Regions from separate parts of the Shewanella eurypsychrophilus genome, predicted to be linked through region 1. Evidence: predicted binding sites of a transcription regulator. Region 1 holds the regulator's gene; each other region holds the start of a gene.
The links. Region 1 encodes LexA, which represses DNA repair genes until DNA is damaged. Its sites were predicted from a motif close to TACTGTATNNNNATACAGTA; they were not measured.

Region 2: the regulator LexA is predicted to act here: its motif matches at 1,126-1,145, upstream of FM038_RS13715 (YebG family protein).
Region 3: the regulator LexA is predicted to act here: its motif matches at 3,033-3,052, upstream of FM038_RS08385 (DNA topoisomerase III).
Region 4: the regulator LexA is predicted to act here: its motif matches at 2,478-2,497, upstream of dinG (ATP-dependent DNA helicase DinG).

Annotation. Positions count from the first base shown of each region.
Region 1 covers NZ_CP045503.2:238,886-243,740, forward strand. The annotation lists gene ctaD (cytochrome c oxidase subunit I) at 1-930, opposite strand, end outside; partial or broken gene coxB (cytochrome c oxidase subunit II) at 982-2,094, opposite strand; gene FM038_RS01075 (cell division inhibitor SulA) at 2,527-3,039, opposite strand; gene lexA (transcriptional repressor LexA) at 3,072-3,689, opposite strand; gene plsB (glycerol-3-phosphate 1-O-acyltransferase PlsB) at 3,958-4,855, shown strand, end outside.
Region 2 covers NZ_CP045503.2:3,243,915-3,248,769, reverse strand. The annotation lists gene FM038_RS13725 (paraquat-inducible protein A) at 1-312, opposite strand, end outside; gene FM038_RS13720 (paraquat-inducible protein A) at 305-931, opposite strand; gene FM038_RS13715 (YebG family protein) at 1,157-1,441, shown strand; gene FM038_RS13710 (GAF domain-containing protein) at 1,460-1,918, shown strand; gene proQ (RNA chaperone ProQ) at 2,193-2,825, shown strand; gene prc (carboxy terminal-processing peptidase) at 2,850-4,855, shown strand, end outside.
Region 3 covers NZ_CP045503.2:1,996,066-2,000,920, reverse strand. The annotation lists gene FM038_RS08395 (DUF4250 domain-containing protein) at 1-52, shown strand, start outside; gene FM038_RS08390 (LysR family transcriptional regulator) at 138-1,046, shown strand; gene FM038_RS08385 (DNA topoisomerase III) at 1,043-3,016, opposite strand; gene FM038_RS08380 (hypothetical protein) at 3,193-3,459, shown strand; gene FM038_RS08375 (M14 family metallopeptidase) at 3,662-4,582, opposite strand; gene purF (amidophosphoribosyltransferase) at 4,686-4,855, opposite strand, start outside.
Region 4 covers NZ_CP045503.2:1,837,595-1,842,449, forward strand. The annotation lists gene FM038_RS07720 (sulfite exporter TauE/SafE family protein) at 1-372, opposite strand, end outside; gene dinG (ATP-dependent DNA helicase DinG) at 382-2,454, opposite strand; gene FM038_RS07730 (DNA polymerase II) at 2,743-4,855, shown strand, end outside.

The DNA of each region.
Region 1 (4,855 bases):
CATATGGTGTGCCCAGACAAGGAATGAGAGTATTGCGATACTTGAGGTGGCGTAGACCATAGATGAGTAACCAAACAGCCTCTTACGGCTGAAGGTGGGTACTATGGCCGAGATGATACCGAAGGAGGGTAAGATCATGATGTAAACTTCGGGGTGACCGAAGAACCAGAATATATGCTGGAACATCACAGGATCGCCACCACCCGCCGCATCGAAGAAGCTGGTACCAAAATATTTATCTGTGAGCACCATAGTCACAGTGCCAGCGAGTACCGGCATCACAGCAATCAAGAGGAAGGCGGTGATAAGCCAAGTCCAGACAAAAAGTGGTAACTTCATCCAGGTCATACCCGGAGCCCGCATATTGACTATGGTCACGACGACGTTAATTGCCCCCATGATGGAACTGATGCCCATGATATGGACGGAGAAAACAAACAGAGCCGTACTATCAGGACTGTAAGTGGTCGACAGCGGCGCGTAGAAGGTCCAGCCAAAGTTAGGTCCGCCGCCCTCCATAAACAGAGAGCTCAGCAGGATAGCGAAAGCAAAGGGTAAGATCCAAAAGCTCCAGTTGTTCATCCTTGGCAGTGCCATGTCTGGCGCGCCTATCATCATAGGTATCAACCAGTTTGCTAAGCCTGTGAAAGCCGGCATCACAGCACCAAAGACCATGATAAGTCCATGGACTGTGGTCATCTGATTGAAGAAGTTAGGTTCTATCAGCTGCAGTCCTGGTTGAAACAGTTCAGCACGAATTACCATCGCCATGGCGCCACCCGTGAGGAACATGATAAAACTGAACCAGAGGTAGAGTGTGCCTATGTCTTTGTGGTTGGTGGTGAACAGCCAACGTTTTATGCCCGAAGGGTGCTGCTGGTGATGTTCATCATGGTGCTCGCTGGCTTCTTCGACCTGGGCGATTTCCATATTTGGTTCCGCTTCGCGGGTTAAAGTATTCATATTGCCTCCCTATTGGCCATGCTGACTGACGTCAGATGCCTGAACCATATCGCCTGTGTTGTTATCCCAAGCGTTACGTTCATAAGTAATTACTGCGGCAATTTCTTGCGCGGTTAATTGCTTTCCAAAAGCCTGCATCGCAGTGCCCGCCTTGCCATTGATAACCATCTCTAAGTGATCTATTAATGGTCCAGTGGTGATTGGGCTGCCTTTCATTGGAGGGAATACGCCAGGTAGACCCATGCCGTTGGGCTGATGACAGGCGGCACATCGAGACATGTAGACCTGTTCACCTTGGGCCATAAGCTCATCCATGGAGAGAGATTTACTCAAGGAGGCTTGGGCATCTGCCGCGGCTGCGCTGGCTTGATTTTTTTGTTCTGCTATCCAAATGTCGAAGTCGGCTTGGCTCAGGGCCTCGACCACGATAGGCATGAAGCCATGATCTTTGCCGCAGAGTTCGGCGCATTGGCCGCGGTAGGTACCTGGTGTATTGATACGCGTCCATGCTTCATTGATAAAGCCCGGATTAGCGTCTTTCTTGACGGCAAATGCGGGAACCCACCAGGAGTGGATCACATCTTCCGATGTCATCAGAAAGCGTATTTTTTTATTGATAGGAAGCACTAAGGGCTTATCGACTTCTAGGAGGTAGTTCACTCCCTTCTCTTCGGTTCCCTCAATCTGCTCTCTTGGCGTTGAGAGTAAACTATAGAATTCTATATCTTGATCGAAATAGCTGTAATGCCATTTCCATTGAGAGCCTGTGATCTTGATGGTGATGTCGGCATCACTAGGATCTTCCATGGCGATTAAGGTCTTTGTCGCCGGAATAGCCATAAGGATAAGTATGATGAAAGGGGTAACGGTCCAAGCTATCTCGACCTTAGTACTTTCGTGGAAATTGGCTGCGACGGCACCCTTAGATTTACGATGGTTGATCATGGAATAGATCATCACACCAAAAACCACAACACCGATGGCGCAACAGATATACAGGATGATCATGTGCAGGTTGTATACCTGGCCACTGATATCTGTAACGCCCTTTGTCATATTAAGGGGCATTTCTGATGCCAAAACGTATGGCGTAAACAGCAACGCCAGAAAACTATACAACACTCGCTTCACTAGACTTCTCCTCTGTCAAAAATTAAGACAAAGAAGAGTCACACAGTAAGTCTCTGCTCTATGCAAACTCTTCAGTTCCCAAAAAAGCAACGATGACTTCAAAGTGCAGTGGCGGTTTACCTGTTATTTTAGTTTGGTAGTCACTGACTACCAGAGTTAACCACACTCGCACCTACGGCTGAATATATCAGTACCGATCTCAGCGAGGTAAATATCTGGCCTTTTACAGATGGCAGAATTTTACTACGCCGACTACTAAATCGTTTGGATATAACAAATTATCGTTGTTATCACTCTAACTTACTTGGTGTTGAAATATTGATCAAGATCACTTTTAGCGAAACTTTTAAATATTTTAAATAAAAATCAGACACAAAAAAGTCCCTCACGGGACTTAAATAGTCAATTTCTATTCGCTATATTGACTCGAGATCAGTGCAGAGAAACAAATAAACTGGCCTGGCTGAAGTGAGTATCTGTTTGGCGGTGGGGCTTAGCATGTAAGTGACTATTCGCATCCTCAATGACAATACCTAGGGCGCGCGCACTTTTTTCTACCAGTTTGAGTCGGCGATTGTCCCTTGAATCTAAGGCACTAGTCCAGCAGATGACGGCACTGGATGTACCACTGGTGAGCGCCTTCTCCATGGCCCATAAGGTTTCGACTTCGTCTTTAGCATGAACGAGAAGGACGCGGTCCATTCTGACTCCTGCTTCGGCTAACATCTGCTTGTAACCTATGTTAGGAGGACTGATCAATACAATCCATTGCCCCTGATGGCTCAAAGTAGCAAGCTGATTACTCACTTTTCTCAGCTCCACGCGGCCCTGAGTGTGGGTGCTAACTGTGGTGATACTCGCATTGCTTTGTTCGATGGACACTTGGTCAAGGGGATTCGACCATAAACCTGGGTGTCTAGGGCTGTTTCCGATTAAATCATTCATTGCCAAGCTCCTTCGTCAATCAGCGAAATCAATTATTGCCAGTCGCCGTTACGGATCACACCAACAGCTAGGCCTTCAATGGTCAGGCTTTGGCTGGTGAGATCAATAATAATGGGCGAATACTCTTCATTTTCCGCATGTAGATAAACCATGCTGCCTTTTTTCTCAAAACGTTTTACTGTTACGTCGTCTTCAACTCGTGCTACTACTACTTGACCATTTCTTGCTTGTTCTATTTTGTGAACAGCAAGTAAGTCACCCTCGAGAATGCCGATATCTTTCATGCTATCGCCACGCACCCGAAGGAGAAAGTCAGCACTGGGGCGGAACATAGCTGGATCAACTTGGTAATGTTGTTCGATATGTTCTTGAGCGAGAATAGGCTCTCCTGCTGCGACTTGACCTATCAAGGGTAAGCCTAACTCTTCCGGCTCCGCAGCTTGGGTTAATCGAATGCCACGTGAGGTGCCGGGAATTATCTCTATGCAGCCTTTCTTTGCTAATGCTTTTAAATGCTCTTCAGCCGCATTGGCACTCTTGAAACCTAAACGTTTAGCAATTTCAGCACGGGTTGGCGGCATACCAGTATCGGAAATATTACGCTTGATGAGCTCAAGGATTTCGGCTTGTCTTGGTGTCAAAGGTCTCATTATGAATCCTGTCTTTCTATACAGTTACTGTCAGTATATACAGTATTGTGACCAGTGCAAGGATTAACCAAGTTTTATCATAGTTTCAATATTTATGATTTAAGTTCAACAGTTAAGCTGGCCAGTATTTCTCTCGTTGAATTTGAGTCCTTAGCTAATATATTACTGACCATGACTTATAAGTGGCTTTTATTAATGACATTAGGGCTATCTCTGCTTTATCTGGTATTCTATACGGTTATTAAGATGGCTCACATTGCATAAGAAAATGTCTAAAAAAGATTCTCTTTGGTATAAATCATTACGTTGGATTCAAAAACAGTTGGTACTGACTGTCGTCGTGCCCCATGAACCTTTCGTCGATCTCAATTTGGACCCTGATAAGCCAGTGGTTTATGTGATGAAGACTGAGTCTCTCAGTGACATTGCAGCATTGAGTGAAATCACCAGTAAGTATGGACTGCCAAGCCCATATGATGACCTTGTGGTCGATGGTGGAAAGACACCAAGAGTCGTATGTTTAGAGGGAGCTAAGCCTCTATTTGGCCAAAGGAAAAGTAACGAATTTTTCTTAAACAGTTTTATGGAACTGTTGAAGGTGCATAAGCAGAAGCCAGAGCTGGACATACAGTTAGTGCCTGTGAGCCTGTACTGGGGACGAACTCCTGGTAAAGAAGACGATACGATGAAGGCGGCAGTGCTTGAGCGTCAAAATCCAACCTGGCTTCGCAAGTGTCTGATGATTCTTTTTTTAGGACGACACAACTTCGTTCAATTTTCTAATGCTGTTTCAATTCGTCATATGGCTGATGAGCATGGCACTGACAAGCGGATTGCTCATAAGCTAGCTCGAGTCGCTAGGGTTCACTTTAGCCGTCAGCGTAAGGTGATGACCGGACCCGTTTTACCTAAGCGTCAGGTGCTTTTCCAAGACCTATTAAATTCAGAATCTCTCAAAAAAGCGATTCTCGAAGAAGCGGCGAGTAAGAAAATATCGGAAACCGAGGCTAGAGCTAAGGCGATGGAGTATCTGGATGAAGTCGCTGCAGATTACTCAGAGAGTCTAGTTCGTATTGCTGAACGCTTCTTGACCTGGCTGTGGAACAAACTCTATAAAGGCATCAATATTAGAGGAGCTGAACAGGTTAGACAGCTGCATCATGATG
Region 2 (4,855 bases), 2.8 Mb from region 1:
AGTGAATAAAATAATGGCAATGGGGATGATATTAAGATCAACCAAGTGTGTGATCCCTGTGAATATCGTATCGTGCCGTGTTTGTCCCTGACTGGTAAATATAGTGATGGGATAAATATTCGCTGGAATAAGCAAGATGGCTGCAGTGATGAGTAAGGCCCAACTTTTTTGCAGGCTGGAATCATCCCTTAACGCTAAAACACTGCCACATCGCGAACAGTGACGCTTCTTGTAGACCGATAACTGTTGGCAAGAAGGGCAGAGAGTGAGTCCAAGATCTTTACCTTGCTGTTTTTGAGAGACCTTACTCATCGATGATATTCCACATGTGTTCGATATGATATTCACGTTGAAGAAACAGAGTCACAAGAAATAGCATTGCAAAACAGAATGTGCCCATTCCAAGATAGATATCGGTGTAATCAGTAAGTTGAAAAACGGAGATGAAAATACTGATCATATAAATTTCTAGCATAGATAACTGGGTGATTAATTCGTGAAAACGTAACAAGCGTTTTAATACTTCACGGAAAAAAGGAACATTGAGTCGATATTTTATGATTAAAATTTGTGTGAGAACCGATATCAATAATAGTCCGGGTGCGATAACTGCTGAGACCAGGACTGCAATCGCCACTATCCAATATCCTTGGTTAGCCACCGCCATAGCACCTTCTATGGTCGTAGTTGTTCTGATGCTGCCCAGAAAGTGTAACTCAAGTACGGGCAGTAAATTAGCGGGTATAAAAAAAATAAGAGCCGTTAAACACAGCGCGAGCATACCATTGATAGAGCAATAGGGAGTATCGTAAAGAGTGGTGTGGCATCGAGGACAAAGCGCACGCACGCCGGAAGGCAAAGCGCGTTTACTTATCACCAGATCACATGAGCGACACAAAGTCACACTTGAATCTGCACAATTATATTCGATTAATGGTTTCAAGCTAGGCAATACACCTTCTACAGTTTAATTCTTCACTTAGTCATATCTGTTAACGTACTAATTGTACATTGATTTCAACTGCCAGTGTGTTTATAGATTTGTAGATATCACACTATAATCAGTCAGATAATATCAGGTTTTCTAGAATACTTGCATAAGAAGTTATTTTTATGAGACTCTATAACTGTATATATAAACAGTGACGAGGGTGTTATGGCAGTTGTAACAAAATTTGTAGTGGTCAGAGAAGGGGTGGAAAAAATGACATTCACATCTAAGAAGGAGGCTGATGCCTACGATAAGATGCTTGATATCGCAGATAACCTGACTCCCTTTCTCACTGAATCAGATCTTGAGCTTGATGATGGAACTTGCGAGAAAATCAGTTTCTTTTTAGCGCAAAATAAAGAAAAGTTATTAAGCTTACTTAAGGGCATGGCGCCACAAAAACCGACAAAGGCGATAAAAACGCCAAAAAAATCTGAAACTAAAAAATAAATTTGTTAGGAAGTGAGTATGAGTTCTGATTTTTACCAAACATTAAATCGCCAAGCACAAGCGCTACTGCAAGGAGAAGATGATCTTGTTGCGGCAATGGCCAATTTCTCGGCTTTAATCAACGATACTCTCGAAGACCTCAATTGGGTGGGTTTTTATCTGCTTAAAAATGAGCAGTTAGTTTTAGGCCCATTCCAAGGGAAAGTGGCTTGCACTCGAATTGCATTAGGTCAGGGCGTTTGCGGCTCTGCAGCTTTAGAGAATAAAACATTTAGAGTGGCAGATGTGCACCAATTCTCCGGTCATATTGCTTGTGATGCGGCCAGTAATTCGGAAATTGTGATACCCGTAATGAGTGGTAATAGTCTGATTGCCGTACTCGACATCGATAGCCCTAAACTCGACCGTTTTAATGAAATTGATCAAATTGGCCTAGAAAACTTGGTTCTAAGCTTAGAAAAAGCGTTATTTGATTAAACTACAACCGATTTTGCATAATTGATGGTCGCAATCGTCAAACTCGGGTTTATAATAGGCGGTTCGAATACTAAGGACGTCGAGAGTGAGTTCCTGAAGGAATGCTTGGCGTTTGTTAATTGTAATTGCTAAAGTATGTCTGCCGTATACGTGTTGAAAAAGAGATGACTCTTTGAGGCTATCTGATTCGACCTGCGAAAGACAAATATAAACGACATTAGTTTACCTATACCTTAGGTTTGCTCGTGCCCATTTTTTAACTGTGGAAGTAATGATGGAATCAACAGACAAGTTGACCGACACCAACGCAATTCTTGCGTATTTATATGAAACATTTCCTTTGTGCTTTATTGCCGAGGGTGAAACTAAGCCATTAAAGATTGGATTGTTTCAAGAGTTGGCTGAAAGGTTAGCTGATGATTCTAAAGTCAGTAAAACTCAATTAAGAATTGCTTTGAGACGCTATACTAGTAGCTGGCGTTATCTTAAAGGTGTAAAAGCTGGAGCACAGCGTATAGACCTTGATGGCAAAGAATGTGGTGAACTCGAGCAAGAACATATTGATCACGCTCAAACTACACTTAAAGAAAGCCAAGAAAAAGCCAAAGCTAAGCGTGTTGCTAAAGCGACTGCAGCTAAGAAAGAAGCTCAAGCGGCTAAACAGGCAAAGAAACCAGCACCTAAACGTGCCAAGCCAGCGCCTAAAAAGCCAGCGAAAGAATCTGCACCTGTTGTTAATTTAACGCCAGCAGTGTTAAATGAGCTGAAACAAAATCAGCGTGTTAATGTCAAATTAGGTAAGTCACCTGTATCTGGTGTTATCGTTGACATTAAAAAGCAAGATGTTCAAGTACAGTTAGATTCAGGTCTAACGGTAAAAGTTAACGTTGAGCACATCATGCTATAAATTTAGTAAAGGAGTAACTTGTTGATGCGAAAAATTACCCTGGCTGCGTCAATCGCCAGTATTTTTGTCGGATTCTCGGCATGGGCGTTAACCCCAACAATTCCATTCAGCGAGTTACCCGCTTTAACGCAGGAGCCGCAACATAAAGTTGCGAGCAAACGCGTGACCGGTCTCTTCACTCGTTCTCATTATCATAGATTTGACTTAGACGATGCATTTTCTGAGCAAGTATTTCAACGCTATCTTAAACAGCTTGATTACAGACGCAATGTACTTCTTCAAAGTGATCTCGACACGTTTAGTATCTATTCAAAACAGTTCGACGACATGCTTAAAAGCGGTGATTTAACACCTGCTTACAAAATGTTTGAACTCGTTCAAAAACGACGTTACGACCGTTTTGCCTATGCATTAACTTTGTTAGATAAAGAGATCGATTTTACTGTTGCTAACGATAAGTATCAGTATGACCGTGAGGACGCGACTTGGCCTAAAGGTGAAGCAGAGGTCAATGAACTCTGGCGACAGCGTGTCAAGTACGATGCATTAAACCTGAAGTTAACAGGTAAAGAATGGGATGAAATAGTTCCGGTTCTAGAAAAACGCTATAACAATGCAATTAAACGATTGAGCCAGACCAAGAGTGAAGATGTTTTTCAAGGTGTAATGAATGCCTTCTCTCGTACTGTCGAACCCCATACCAGTTATCTTTCTCCACGTAATGCTGAGCGCTTCCAGATGGAAATGAACCTAAGCCTTGAAGGCATAGGTGCAGTATTACAAATGGATGATGACTATACCGTGATTAAGAGCTTGGTTGCAGGGGGCCCAGCGGCAACCAGTGAAAAGCTATCTCCTGAAGATAAAATTGTTGGTGTAGGTCAAGAAGGTAAGGAAGTTGTCGATGTCATCGGCTGGCGTCTAGATGATGTCGTCGAGCTGATTAAAGGACCGAAAGGCAGCAAAGTCGTCCTACAGATCTTACCAAAGAAAGGTGGATCTTCGGCTAAACCATTCGAGGTTGTCATTGTTCGAGACAAGATTCGTTTAGAGGACAGAGCGGCTACTTCTGAAGTGATTGAACCTGACAATGGATTATATGCCAATCGTAAGATCGGGGTGATTCAAATTCCTGGTTTCTACATGGACCTTTCTAAAGACGTATCTAAAGAGATCGTCAAACTTAAAGAAGCTCAAGTCGAAGGCATTATCATCGACCTTCGTGGCAACGGTGGTGGTGCATTAACAGAAGCGACCTTATTGACCGGTTTATTTATCGAACAAGGTCCTGTTGTGCAGATCAGAGATGCTAACGGTAAGGTGTCTCAAAATCGTGATAACGATGGCCGAACCAGCTATAACGGTCCTCTTACTGTGATGGTAGACAGATACAGTGCCTCAGCTTCTGAAATTTTCGCCGCAGCATTACAAGATTATGACCGTGCATTGATTGTGGGTGAATCTACGTTTGGTAAAGGTACCGTGCAGCAACATAAGAGCTTAGGCCGTATCTACGATATGTATGAAAAGCCTATTGGTCATGTGCAATATACGATTGCTAAGTTTTACCGAATTAATGGTGGCAGTACTCAGCTTAAAGGCGTCACGCCAGATATCTCATTCCCAAGTGCACTAGAACCTGGTGAATATGGCGAGGCCGAAGAAGAAAATGCCTTACCTTGGGATAAGGTGCCCGTTGCTCAATACGGTACCTTAGGTGATATAACCCCTAATTTAATTACTAACCTAGATTCTAAACATCAATATCGAATTAAAGATGATGTCGAGTTTGGCTACATTTACCAAGATATCGCCGATTTTAAGAAACATCACGGCGAAACAACCGTTTCATTGGTGGAAAGTGAGCGAATTACTGAACGTGAAAGCAATGAAAAGAAACAGCTTGATCGTTTGAATGAACGTCGTGTTAGTCAAGGTCTAGAAGTCGTAAAGACATTGGACGCCGAAGATGAGGCAAAGACAGATGAGGACGAAACAGTGACAGAGGAAGAGGAAGTTAACACTCCAGA
Region 3 (4,855 bases), 1.8 Mb from region 1:
GGCCGGGTTTAGCTATGATGCTAAGAGCAATCAATATCGAGATATGAAATAGATTTAGCTTTCAATTTTAACAATTAGAAATTATCAATATTTCTTATTATAATAACTTTTTGTTATTGATCTACTTGAGCTAATTTATGTTGAACCCTAGCTGGCTACACACCTTTAAGACATTGATCGACACTGGGCATTTTACCCAAACTGCCGATAGGCTTTACATGACCCAGCCAGGTGTCAGTCAGCATATAAAGAAACTTGAGCAAGCCTGCGGCCATTCTCTGATAAATCGTGACAAAAAAAGCTTTGAACTCACGGAGCAAGGACGACAAGTATATGATTTTGCCTTGCGCCTAGCGAGTAATGAAGCTGAGCTATTTGAACGTTTACGTTTCGATGATCCCTATTCTGGCTTATGTAAAATGTCTTGCTCCGGTGCCTTAGCCTTACAGATCTACCCAAAACTACTCAAGTTACAGGCTCAACATAAAGCGCTTATCACTCATCTAGAAGCAGCGCCTAATGGCAAGATACTCAATGATATACAAAATGGGATCACTGATTTAGGCATAGTAACCCAAGCACCTAAATCCAGTCAGTTTCATTCAGTAAATATTGGTAATGAACCTCTGTGCCTAATTTTGCCTAGAGAATATCAAGATAAACAAGTCACAGCAGAATCACTCAAAGCATGTGGTGTGGTTAAGCACCCGGATGCAAAGCATTATCTGTCACTGTATTTTGATCTTTGTGGCGACAGTGAATTATCAAAGCTTAATATCGATGAATTGCCAACCGCCACCTATGTCAACCAGCTAAGCCAGATATTGCTGCCTATCTCTGTTGGAATTGGGTTCACCGTGTTACCCAAGAGTGCATTGGATAACTTTGCTCATAAGGAGCAACTGTTTATTCATCGCCCCTGTAAAATAGTCAACGAACCGTTATTTTTAGTATATAAACGCAATCGACAGCTGGCAGCAAGATACAAAACAATCCGTGAAGCCTTATTTGATGATTTAAATAGTAAAAATCAAAATAGATTCTAGGCTCTTTTGCTTGTCGTTTTGGTACTTTTCTTCTTGGTGTAGCGCCGTTTTTTAAAACTAGACTGCGGTGCTTTAACCCCTTGCAAAGAGGTCGGCAGTTGAGCCCCTGCTTGAGCTATCAACCCCTTGAGCGAGTCCTCTAGCGGGCTCATGAAATTGGCATATCTCGCCTCTTTACGACTGATCGCATCGAGATTTCTCTCCCACAATGCGGTCATATCAGGCGTGGTGGCGCTCATCGGCAGGCTATTGATTAGCCCAGAACCTACATCTGTAGCCAAAATAGACTTACCCTGCCGGACTAAAAACGTGCGTTTAAACAGTAATTCGATAATCCCAGCACGCGTCGCCTCAGTGCCAAGACCATCTGTATCTTTCAAGATTTTGCGGATCTCAGGATCTATGACATAACGATTGATACCTGTCATTGCGCCGAGCAAGGTTGCATCGGTGAAATGTTTAGGTGGCTGGGTGTTTTTCTCTATCAACTCTCCTTGTCCTGACTGCAATCCTTGACCTTTCTTGAGCAGAGGCAAGCTCTGTTTGGCGAGTTCGTCCTCTTCATTGCTATCTCTTGAGTCTGCTTTTGAAACAGACTTTTCACTGCTTCGGCCAAGAAGCTGTTTCCAACCTAATGCTCTTTCCTGCTTGGCCTTGGTCTTAAACAAGCCACCTTGGATTAATATCTGTACCTCTGTTTCACTGTACAGGTAGGGAGGATAAAACTGACCAAGATATTGCCGTGCGACTTGCAGGTAGATTTGTTTTTCACGCTGATTAAGACTGGATAAATTTGCGGTTTTCTCAGTAGGAATAATCGCGTGGTGCGCATCGACTTTACTGTCATTCCACGCCTTAGATTTAATTTTTGGATCTGGCTTATCACACCTGTCTATCAGCTCTGCAGCCCCAGAAACCACGGCTTTAATCACCTGATGCGCTTGAGAAAACTGCTCCACAGGCAAATAGCGACTGTCCGATCGTGGATACGTGATCAGTTTATGCCTTTCATACAAAGCCTGACAGGTATCAAGCACCTCTTTAGCACTCAAGCCATACCGCTTAGCCGCATCAATCTGCAGCGAAGATAAACTATAAGGTAAGGGGGCATTTTGTTGCTTGTCTTTGGCAAGCACTTGGGTCACTTCTGCCGGCTGTTCGGTGATACGGTCAACCACATTTTGTGCCAAGCCTTTCGCCAGCACTCTGCCCTCTTCATCCATATAAGGCTGACAGGCTTCGCTGGGGTGCCATTTCGCTTTAAAGCTTTCGTTTTGATCCGTAGTAAGATTGGCCAACACTTCATAAAAGGGCTTAGAGACAAAATTGGCAATCTCTTCATCACGGCGCACCACCAAGCCTAATAAAGGCGTTTGCACTCGTCCTACCGATAACACTCCCTGATAACCTACCTTACGCCCCTGCAGCGTATAGGCTCGGGTCATATTCATACCATAGAGCCAGTCGGCTCGTGAGCGAGCCAGTGCCGATGTAGAGAGCGGAATAAACTCTCGGTTACTCCTCATCTGACCGAGTGCCCGTTTAACGGCTTGGGGATTGAGATCGCTGATCAGTAAACGCTGAGTGCTATTGAGCTTTTCACCCTTCACGCCCAAATGTGCAATCACCTCATCGACCAGTAATTGCCCTTCTCTATCGGGGTCGCCTGCGTTGACCAACCGAGACGCCTTTTTAACTAGGCCTCTCAGCACAGTCAGCTGACTGCGGGTCTTAGGTTTAGGTTTCATTTTCCATTTTTCAGGAATAATAGGCAGATGCTCAAATTTCCATGACTTATAGTCCGCATCATAGCTATCAGGCTCAGCTTGCTCTAACAGATGACCAATACACCAGGATACACAATCACCGTTGGCAGCCATAATATGACCATCACCCTTTTTATGAGGCTTAGGCAAGACGTCGGCAATCGCACGGCCAAGTGATGGTTTTTCAGCAATATAGAGGATCATAGATGTGGACTTAAACTACTGTACAAATTACCAGTAACTTTAGACTAAAGTGCATTTGGCTGCAATGACTTGATGCAAATAGCCGAGGTAAAAAGCCCTTTCTGTGTAAATTTAATTGAGAATGATTATCAATTAGGTATCATTTAATAATTAGTTTACAGATAAAGAGGTGGATAATGATAGCAACTACAACGGCAACCGGCAGTAGCCTAGATAAATTATTGCTTTATCATTTCCTTATGGTGACGGCAGTTGCGTTACTGATCACCCCATTGATCACCGACAATAAGATCTTCGAGTTGATGCTATTGGTGACAATGCAGATTGCATTAACCTGTATCAGTACATTGATCGGATTGAGTATGGGGCACACCATAAGTAAGCGCGCCGCGAGTCTATTATTTGCCATCTGGATGTTGGTCTGGTGCGTTCACTTAGCATGATGGCCTTGATATAAATGAAAGCGCGTTAACTTTGCATAGCATTAACGCGTTCTTTATTTCTATATATTCCGTTGCATTAATCTTGTGGCAAGATGTAATCTAATCCATCAGCAATTACAGCTGCATGCACAAAAAGCACTTCTCATCATCAAGCTAAAACTATCCTGACTTGTCGTGCTCAACCTTTGCTTTGAGTCAGGGATTAAGCAAGCGGCAGAATATAATCTAATCCACCAGTTATGGCAGCTACTTGCGCTAAAATACAGTTTTCATCATCCACTTTAGGGCTATCAGGATACACTTCTGTGGTTGTCGCATAAACGCTATCGCTGAATCCAATGCATAAGCCTAACGCCTTAGTCGCATAGTTAATCACGCCAAATTGCGCTAATTGCACTCCAATTAACTTACCCGAGTCATCCGCCGGCGCAATATGGGTGACTTTTTCCACTGAGCTAATAATGGCAGTTTGAAAATCATTGACTGGCAATTCGGTATTACCGACCAGATAAAAACCATCAGGAATATTCCAATTGCTGTGCTCAACCGCGTCTCTGGCGGCTAATGCAGGCCTGAACTCGGAATTATCGGTATCTGTGGTTTCGTGTAGATCGATATGCGCAGTGATCTCAATGCCTAAATCTGCGATATAGGTCATTAAAGCCGCTGACTCTTCAGCTGGGCTTTCTGGATAAAATGAGCGATTTGGATCGACGGCATTTGGATTCCAGCGATTGATAGTTTCATATCCCCAAGGACTCACACACGGGGCAACCAGAATATTAAATCGGTCCAGATACTCCTTAGCCTTGGTTTGCAAGAAGCGTATCGCACCCTGCACGCCACTTGTTTCATAACCATGCACGCCACCAGTGACTAGTACTGTGGGCTTATCTTCACTCCATTGCTTTGACTTAACCACAAATAAGGGATATTCGTTTGGATTGTAAGACAACGCGCCATATTGAACGACTTGAAAGTCTTCAGCCAGTGGCGCAATTTTAGCCGCTACCTCTTGCTGATAAGAACGTTTGATCGTTTGTGCTTTCAGCCATTGTGCTTTTTCAGACTCGCCCCATGCTTGGCCAGTTAAGCCAATTGAATAACTGCTTTGTTGAACCATCTGTATTCCCCTAAATTTGAACAATAAAAAAGCCGACACTCACAATGAGACGTCGGCTTTTATGACACTTAATAGCTCCTTAGAGCCCCTAGCAGACTAACGTCTATGGATGACAAACGTTATGCATCTCTAGGTTTGTGCCGATATCTTTGCTGCGGTTGGCCTTAGCATCATCATTACGTAACTGAGTAATGTGGTCCAGATAATCCTGATCTACATCATTAGTGATGTAGTTACCATCGAAAACCGATGTTTCGAAACTCTTAATCTCTG
Region 4 (4,855 bases), 1.6 Mb from region 1:
ATTGGGTTTTAGTAATGTATAGACAGCAATAACCATAATCATCAGTGGCAGTAACTTTTCGAGCCAGTGATTATCAATTAGATAGACGATAAATGTGCCAGTTATAGCGCCAAAAAAGGTGGCTATAAAGGTGTAATACCATAATTTAGGGGTGAATAGGTTTTGCTTATAGTATGTATAAGCCGCCATTGAAGAGCCGAAACACGCGGCTAGTTTATTGGTGCCGAGTGCTGTGTGAGGGGGGATGCCAAGAGCCAGCAGTGCCGGGATCGAGAGTAAACCTCCACCTCCGGCGATAGCATCAATAAATCCAGCAAGAAATCCTATAGCAGTTAGGACGGCCCAAGTGCTAGGTTCAAACAGTAAATCCAAAAATAAGTCCTACTCAATTACGCGTCGAAATGGAGGTAGAGCATCGAGCAATGATTTGCCATACCGTTTAGTGACTAAGCGTCGATCTAAAATGGTGATACGGCCATAGTCTTGCTCATTGCGTAGTAATCTACCACAACTTTGGATCAGTTTGCGCGATGCATCAGGGATTGCCAGCTGTAGGAAAGGATTACCACCTTTTATCTTAATATATTCGGCATGTGCCTGTTCGACCGGTGAAGTAGGTACGGCAAAGGGGAGCTTAGTGATAATCAAGTTGGTCAAATAATCACCTGGAAGATCTAGCCCTTCGGAGAAGCTGCCAGTACCGAAGATAATGCTTGCTTCATTTTCATCACAACGCTTTTTATGGGTCTTGAGGATCTCTTGTCTAGAGGCTGTGCCCTGAATGAGTAAACCTGTTTTGATTTTACTTTGAACCAGATCGACCACCTTTTCCATCTGCCAGTACGAAGCAAAAAGGACTAAAGTTGCCATTTCACCGTCAACTAACGCCAATATTTGCTCGGCAAGTTCTTCGGTGAATTTTTCATCTGTGGGCTCATTAATCATTTTCGGCAAGAAAAGAGTCGCGTTTTGCTCGAAATCGAAAGGGGAGTCCATCGCCAAAAAGCGGCTGCCATCATTGATAGAGAGTCCAACTTGATGAGTGAAGTGGTTAAAGTTGTTCAAGGCTCGTAACGTCGCACTACATAGAACAACCCCTGCCGCTTTATCCCATAGCAGCTTTTCTAGCATGAAACCCACCTCGATGGGTGAAGCACTAAATAAGTAATCAGTTTGCTTACCCGTTAAGGCTTCTATCCATCGAGCCATAGGAGCCCCTTTCGGGTTGTCCTGTTTGGCCATCATTTTCCACAGTTTCTGCATGTTTTCCAGACGCTGTAACATAAAGCCTGTTTCAGTGAGTAACTGTTCGGCTTGATGCTTGGGGATCTCGCCATCTTTTATGGCTTCACTGAGTAAAACCAGCATTTTATTAAATTGCTTTAACGCAGTCGTCGATACAGTGGCTAAGTTTTCTGCTTGTATGATGAGCGCATCGGGCAGTTTACCGTGTTCGAAACGCAAACGACTCTCAGGGTTGTCAAATCTATGAATTTGAGAATCACAAAAGTGTGCAATTTGTGTGAGTTGGCCAGTGAGGTCGGTAATATGATCTTGCATGGCTTGTGCCGGGCTTATGATATGGTTACTTTTTATTTGGTTCTGTAGCTTGCTACAAGTCTTATCAATTTTCTCTAACCAATCGACAGCACCTTTGAGCGTGGACTGGGCACTGGAGAAATCCCTAGCGACCATAGGCAAGTGGTGTGCTTCATCGATGATGTAGTACAGCTCTTCAGGATCTGGCAAAATGACCCCGCCACCGAGTTCTAGATCGGCAAATAATAAGCTGTGGTTAGCGATTAATACATCCCAGCTATCGAGATCTTCACGGGCTTTATGGAATGGACAGTTTCTATGACTAGCAAGCTGACGATGACAACTGTGCTTGTCACATGCTATTTGCTGCCAAAGATGATCGGGAAGCTGCTCAATTAACGTATCACGTTCACCGTTCCACTTTCCTTCATGATATTGTTTGAGTAATCCCTGTAGCTGTTTTATCTGACTATTATCAGGTTTAGTCTGCCACATGGCCATCTGAGTGCCATTATCTGCTCCAACCAACATCTCCATCTTCGACAGACACACATAGCGTTGACGACCCTTTACTAGGCCGAACGTGAAATCCAGTTCTGAATGCTGTAAAAAGAATGGCAGATCTTTATGCAGCAGCTGCTCTTGCAGTGCTACGGTTGCCGTGGCGATACACACTTTCTTTTTACTGGCGAGAGCTAATGGTATTGAGCCTAAAATATAGGCGAGCGACTTACCAATCCCCGTACCAGCTTCGACGACAATAATGCGCCGATGTTTATCGTATTCACCCGCAAGTGTTTTTGATATCTCGGCGACGATATAGTTTTGCTCACGTCTGGAGCGAAAGCCAGGTAATGAGTTAGCAATACCTTTATATATAGAGCGGATCTGTGTCTTAACGTCGGCGGATAGCATGAAAGTACAGGCAAGGAAAATAGTGCTGTATATAATAACAGTTAATGTGAAGAGGTAAAGGTAATCGTGTTTAGCCAGTGGGGATAGTCGTTGATGATTGCGTTATTAATACATTAACAGCATTTGAGACCAGTACCGCTGGCTAGGATTTGCCTATTGCTCAAGGGTACAGATATGAAGATATTTAATGAGCTTAATTGAACAGCATTCATGGTACTCAGCTAATTAGTGAGATTGGCATTAATATAGTAATCTGTAAGCGATGAAAAACTTTGCTATACACAGAACCTGAATATGACCATCTCCAGTTCCCAGACCGTATCCGGCCGCATTTTAACTCGTCAGCTAGTTAACCACTCAGGCGAACTTAGCTTTCACTATTATATAAAGACCCAGTCTGGTCCTGTTCTCGTTAAAGTCCCTCAAGGGGAGTATGTTTGTTTCTGCTCAACTGAACAGTTAAGTCAGCTTGAACCTCACCTTCGTTTATTAAAAGTAAGGGTGCAGCAGTTAGCACTGAAGAGTTTTGCTAATGAGCCCGTTTCGGCAATATATTGTCGTTCATCCCAGAGTTTTAGACAGCTAACTCGTACGGCGACTGATCTTGATGTTCGTCTATTTGAAACCGATATTCGCCCTGAACATAGATTTTTAATTGAACGCTTTATTGCCTTAGACGTTGAGTTTATCGGCGAGTATGGCTTGAATATACCTAATGCTGGTCAGCCTAAGTCTGTTAGCTCTATGACTAACCTAGCCGTGTTTAATGCCACGAGAGCCAGAAAAAGTGATATCGATGTCAACTTAAAAGCCATTTCACTCGATTTCGAGTGCAGTATGTCTGGTGTACTCTACTCGGTTGGCTTGTATGGCAAGACTGCAGGTGAAGAATATAAGAATGTGATAATGGTGGGTGATGCATCTTCTATCTCTGCAGATAAAGTGGTGGATTATATTCACTGGGTAGAAGATGAAAAGGCGCTTATCCATAAACTGATTGACTGGTTTAATGAATATGATCCAGACATCATTATTGGCTGGGCAGTGGTCACATTTGATTTAGCTTTATTGTATCGACGGGCCAACTTTCATGGCATTCGTCTCTATCTGGGCAGAGGAGGGACTGAGCTAAGCTGGAAGGTGGCAGATAAGTTTCGTCCAGAAACGCTATCTTTACCGGGAAGGTTTGTTCTTGACGGTATCGATTGGTTAAAAGCGGCTTTTTATCGTTTCGATAGCTTCTCACTTGAGTCTGTTTCCCGTGCATTACTCGAAGAGGGTAAGGCGCTGCCCAGTGGCGAGAAAGGTGTCGATAATAGAGGCGGTGAGATAACCCAATTATTTAACACCGATAAAGCAGCACTGGCACATTATAACTTAACAGACAGCCGGCTAGTCTGGGATATATTCGATAAGGCAGAGCTGTTTGCCTTCGCCATTGAGCGATCAAGGTTAACCGGTTTAGAACTTGGGCGAGTCGGAGCCTCGGTGGCTGCATTTAATAACTTATATTTACCGCACCTGCATAGAGCGGGATTTGTGGCCCCTGCGATGGCCACTAGCCAAGGGTTAGAGAGCCCAGGTGGCTATGTGATGAATTCTATTCCTGGGCTCTATAAACATATACTGGTTCTCGATTTTAAGAGCCTTTACCCATCCATTATTCGTACATTTCTCATCGACCCAAAGGGTCTGATAAAAGGTTTGTCTGAGCCCGAGGCCGATAATGTTGCAGGCTTTTTAGGTGCTCAATTTAGCCGTCAATCGCCTATATTACCTGAATTGATTAAAACCTTATCTGAACACCGGGAAGTGGCTAAGGCTGAGAGTAACAGTCCGCTTTCACAAGCGATCAAAATTATCATGAATTCCTTGTATGGTGTGTTGGGCTCTCGTGGCTGTGTGTTCCATGATGCCAGGCTGGCTAGTTCGATTACCCTCAGGGGTCATCAGATAATGAAGCAGACCAGAGCTTGGATAGAAGAGTCTGGCTATCAAGTGATTTACGGCGATACGGACTCTACTTTTGTCTGGCTGGGTGATAAGCCTATCGAGGCTGATAGCATTAGCGACATTGGCAAAGGTTTAGTCGTAGATATCAATAAAAAATGGCGACAAAAGCTTACCGATGAAATGCAGCTCAAGAGCTACCTTGAACTAGAGTATGAATCTCATTACGAGCAATTTTTTATGCCGACGTTAAGAGGCTCAACAGAAGGTTCCAAAAAACGCTATGTTGGCGCCTACACAGACGAACAAAAACAACTGCAACTTGTGTTTAAGGGCATGGAGCAAGTTCGTAGTGACTGGAGCCCTCTAGCGAGGCGGATCCAAGCTGCACTATATTACAAACTGTTTTCAAAGTTGGATGTCATGGCTTATCTGCAGGAAGTCGTTAATG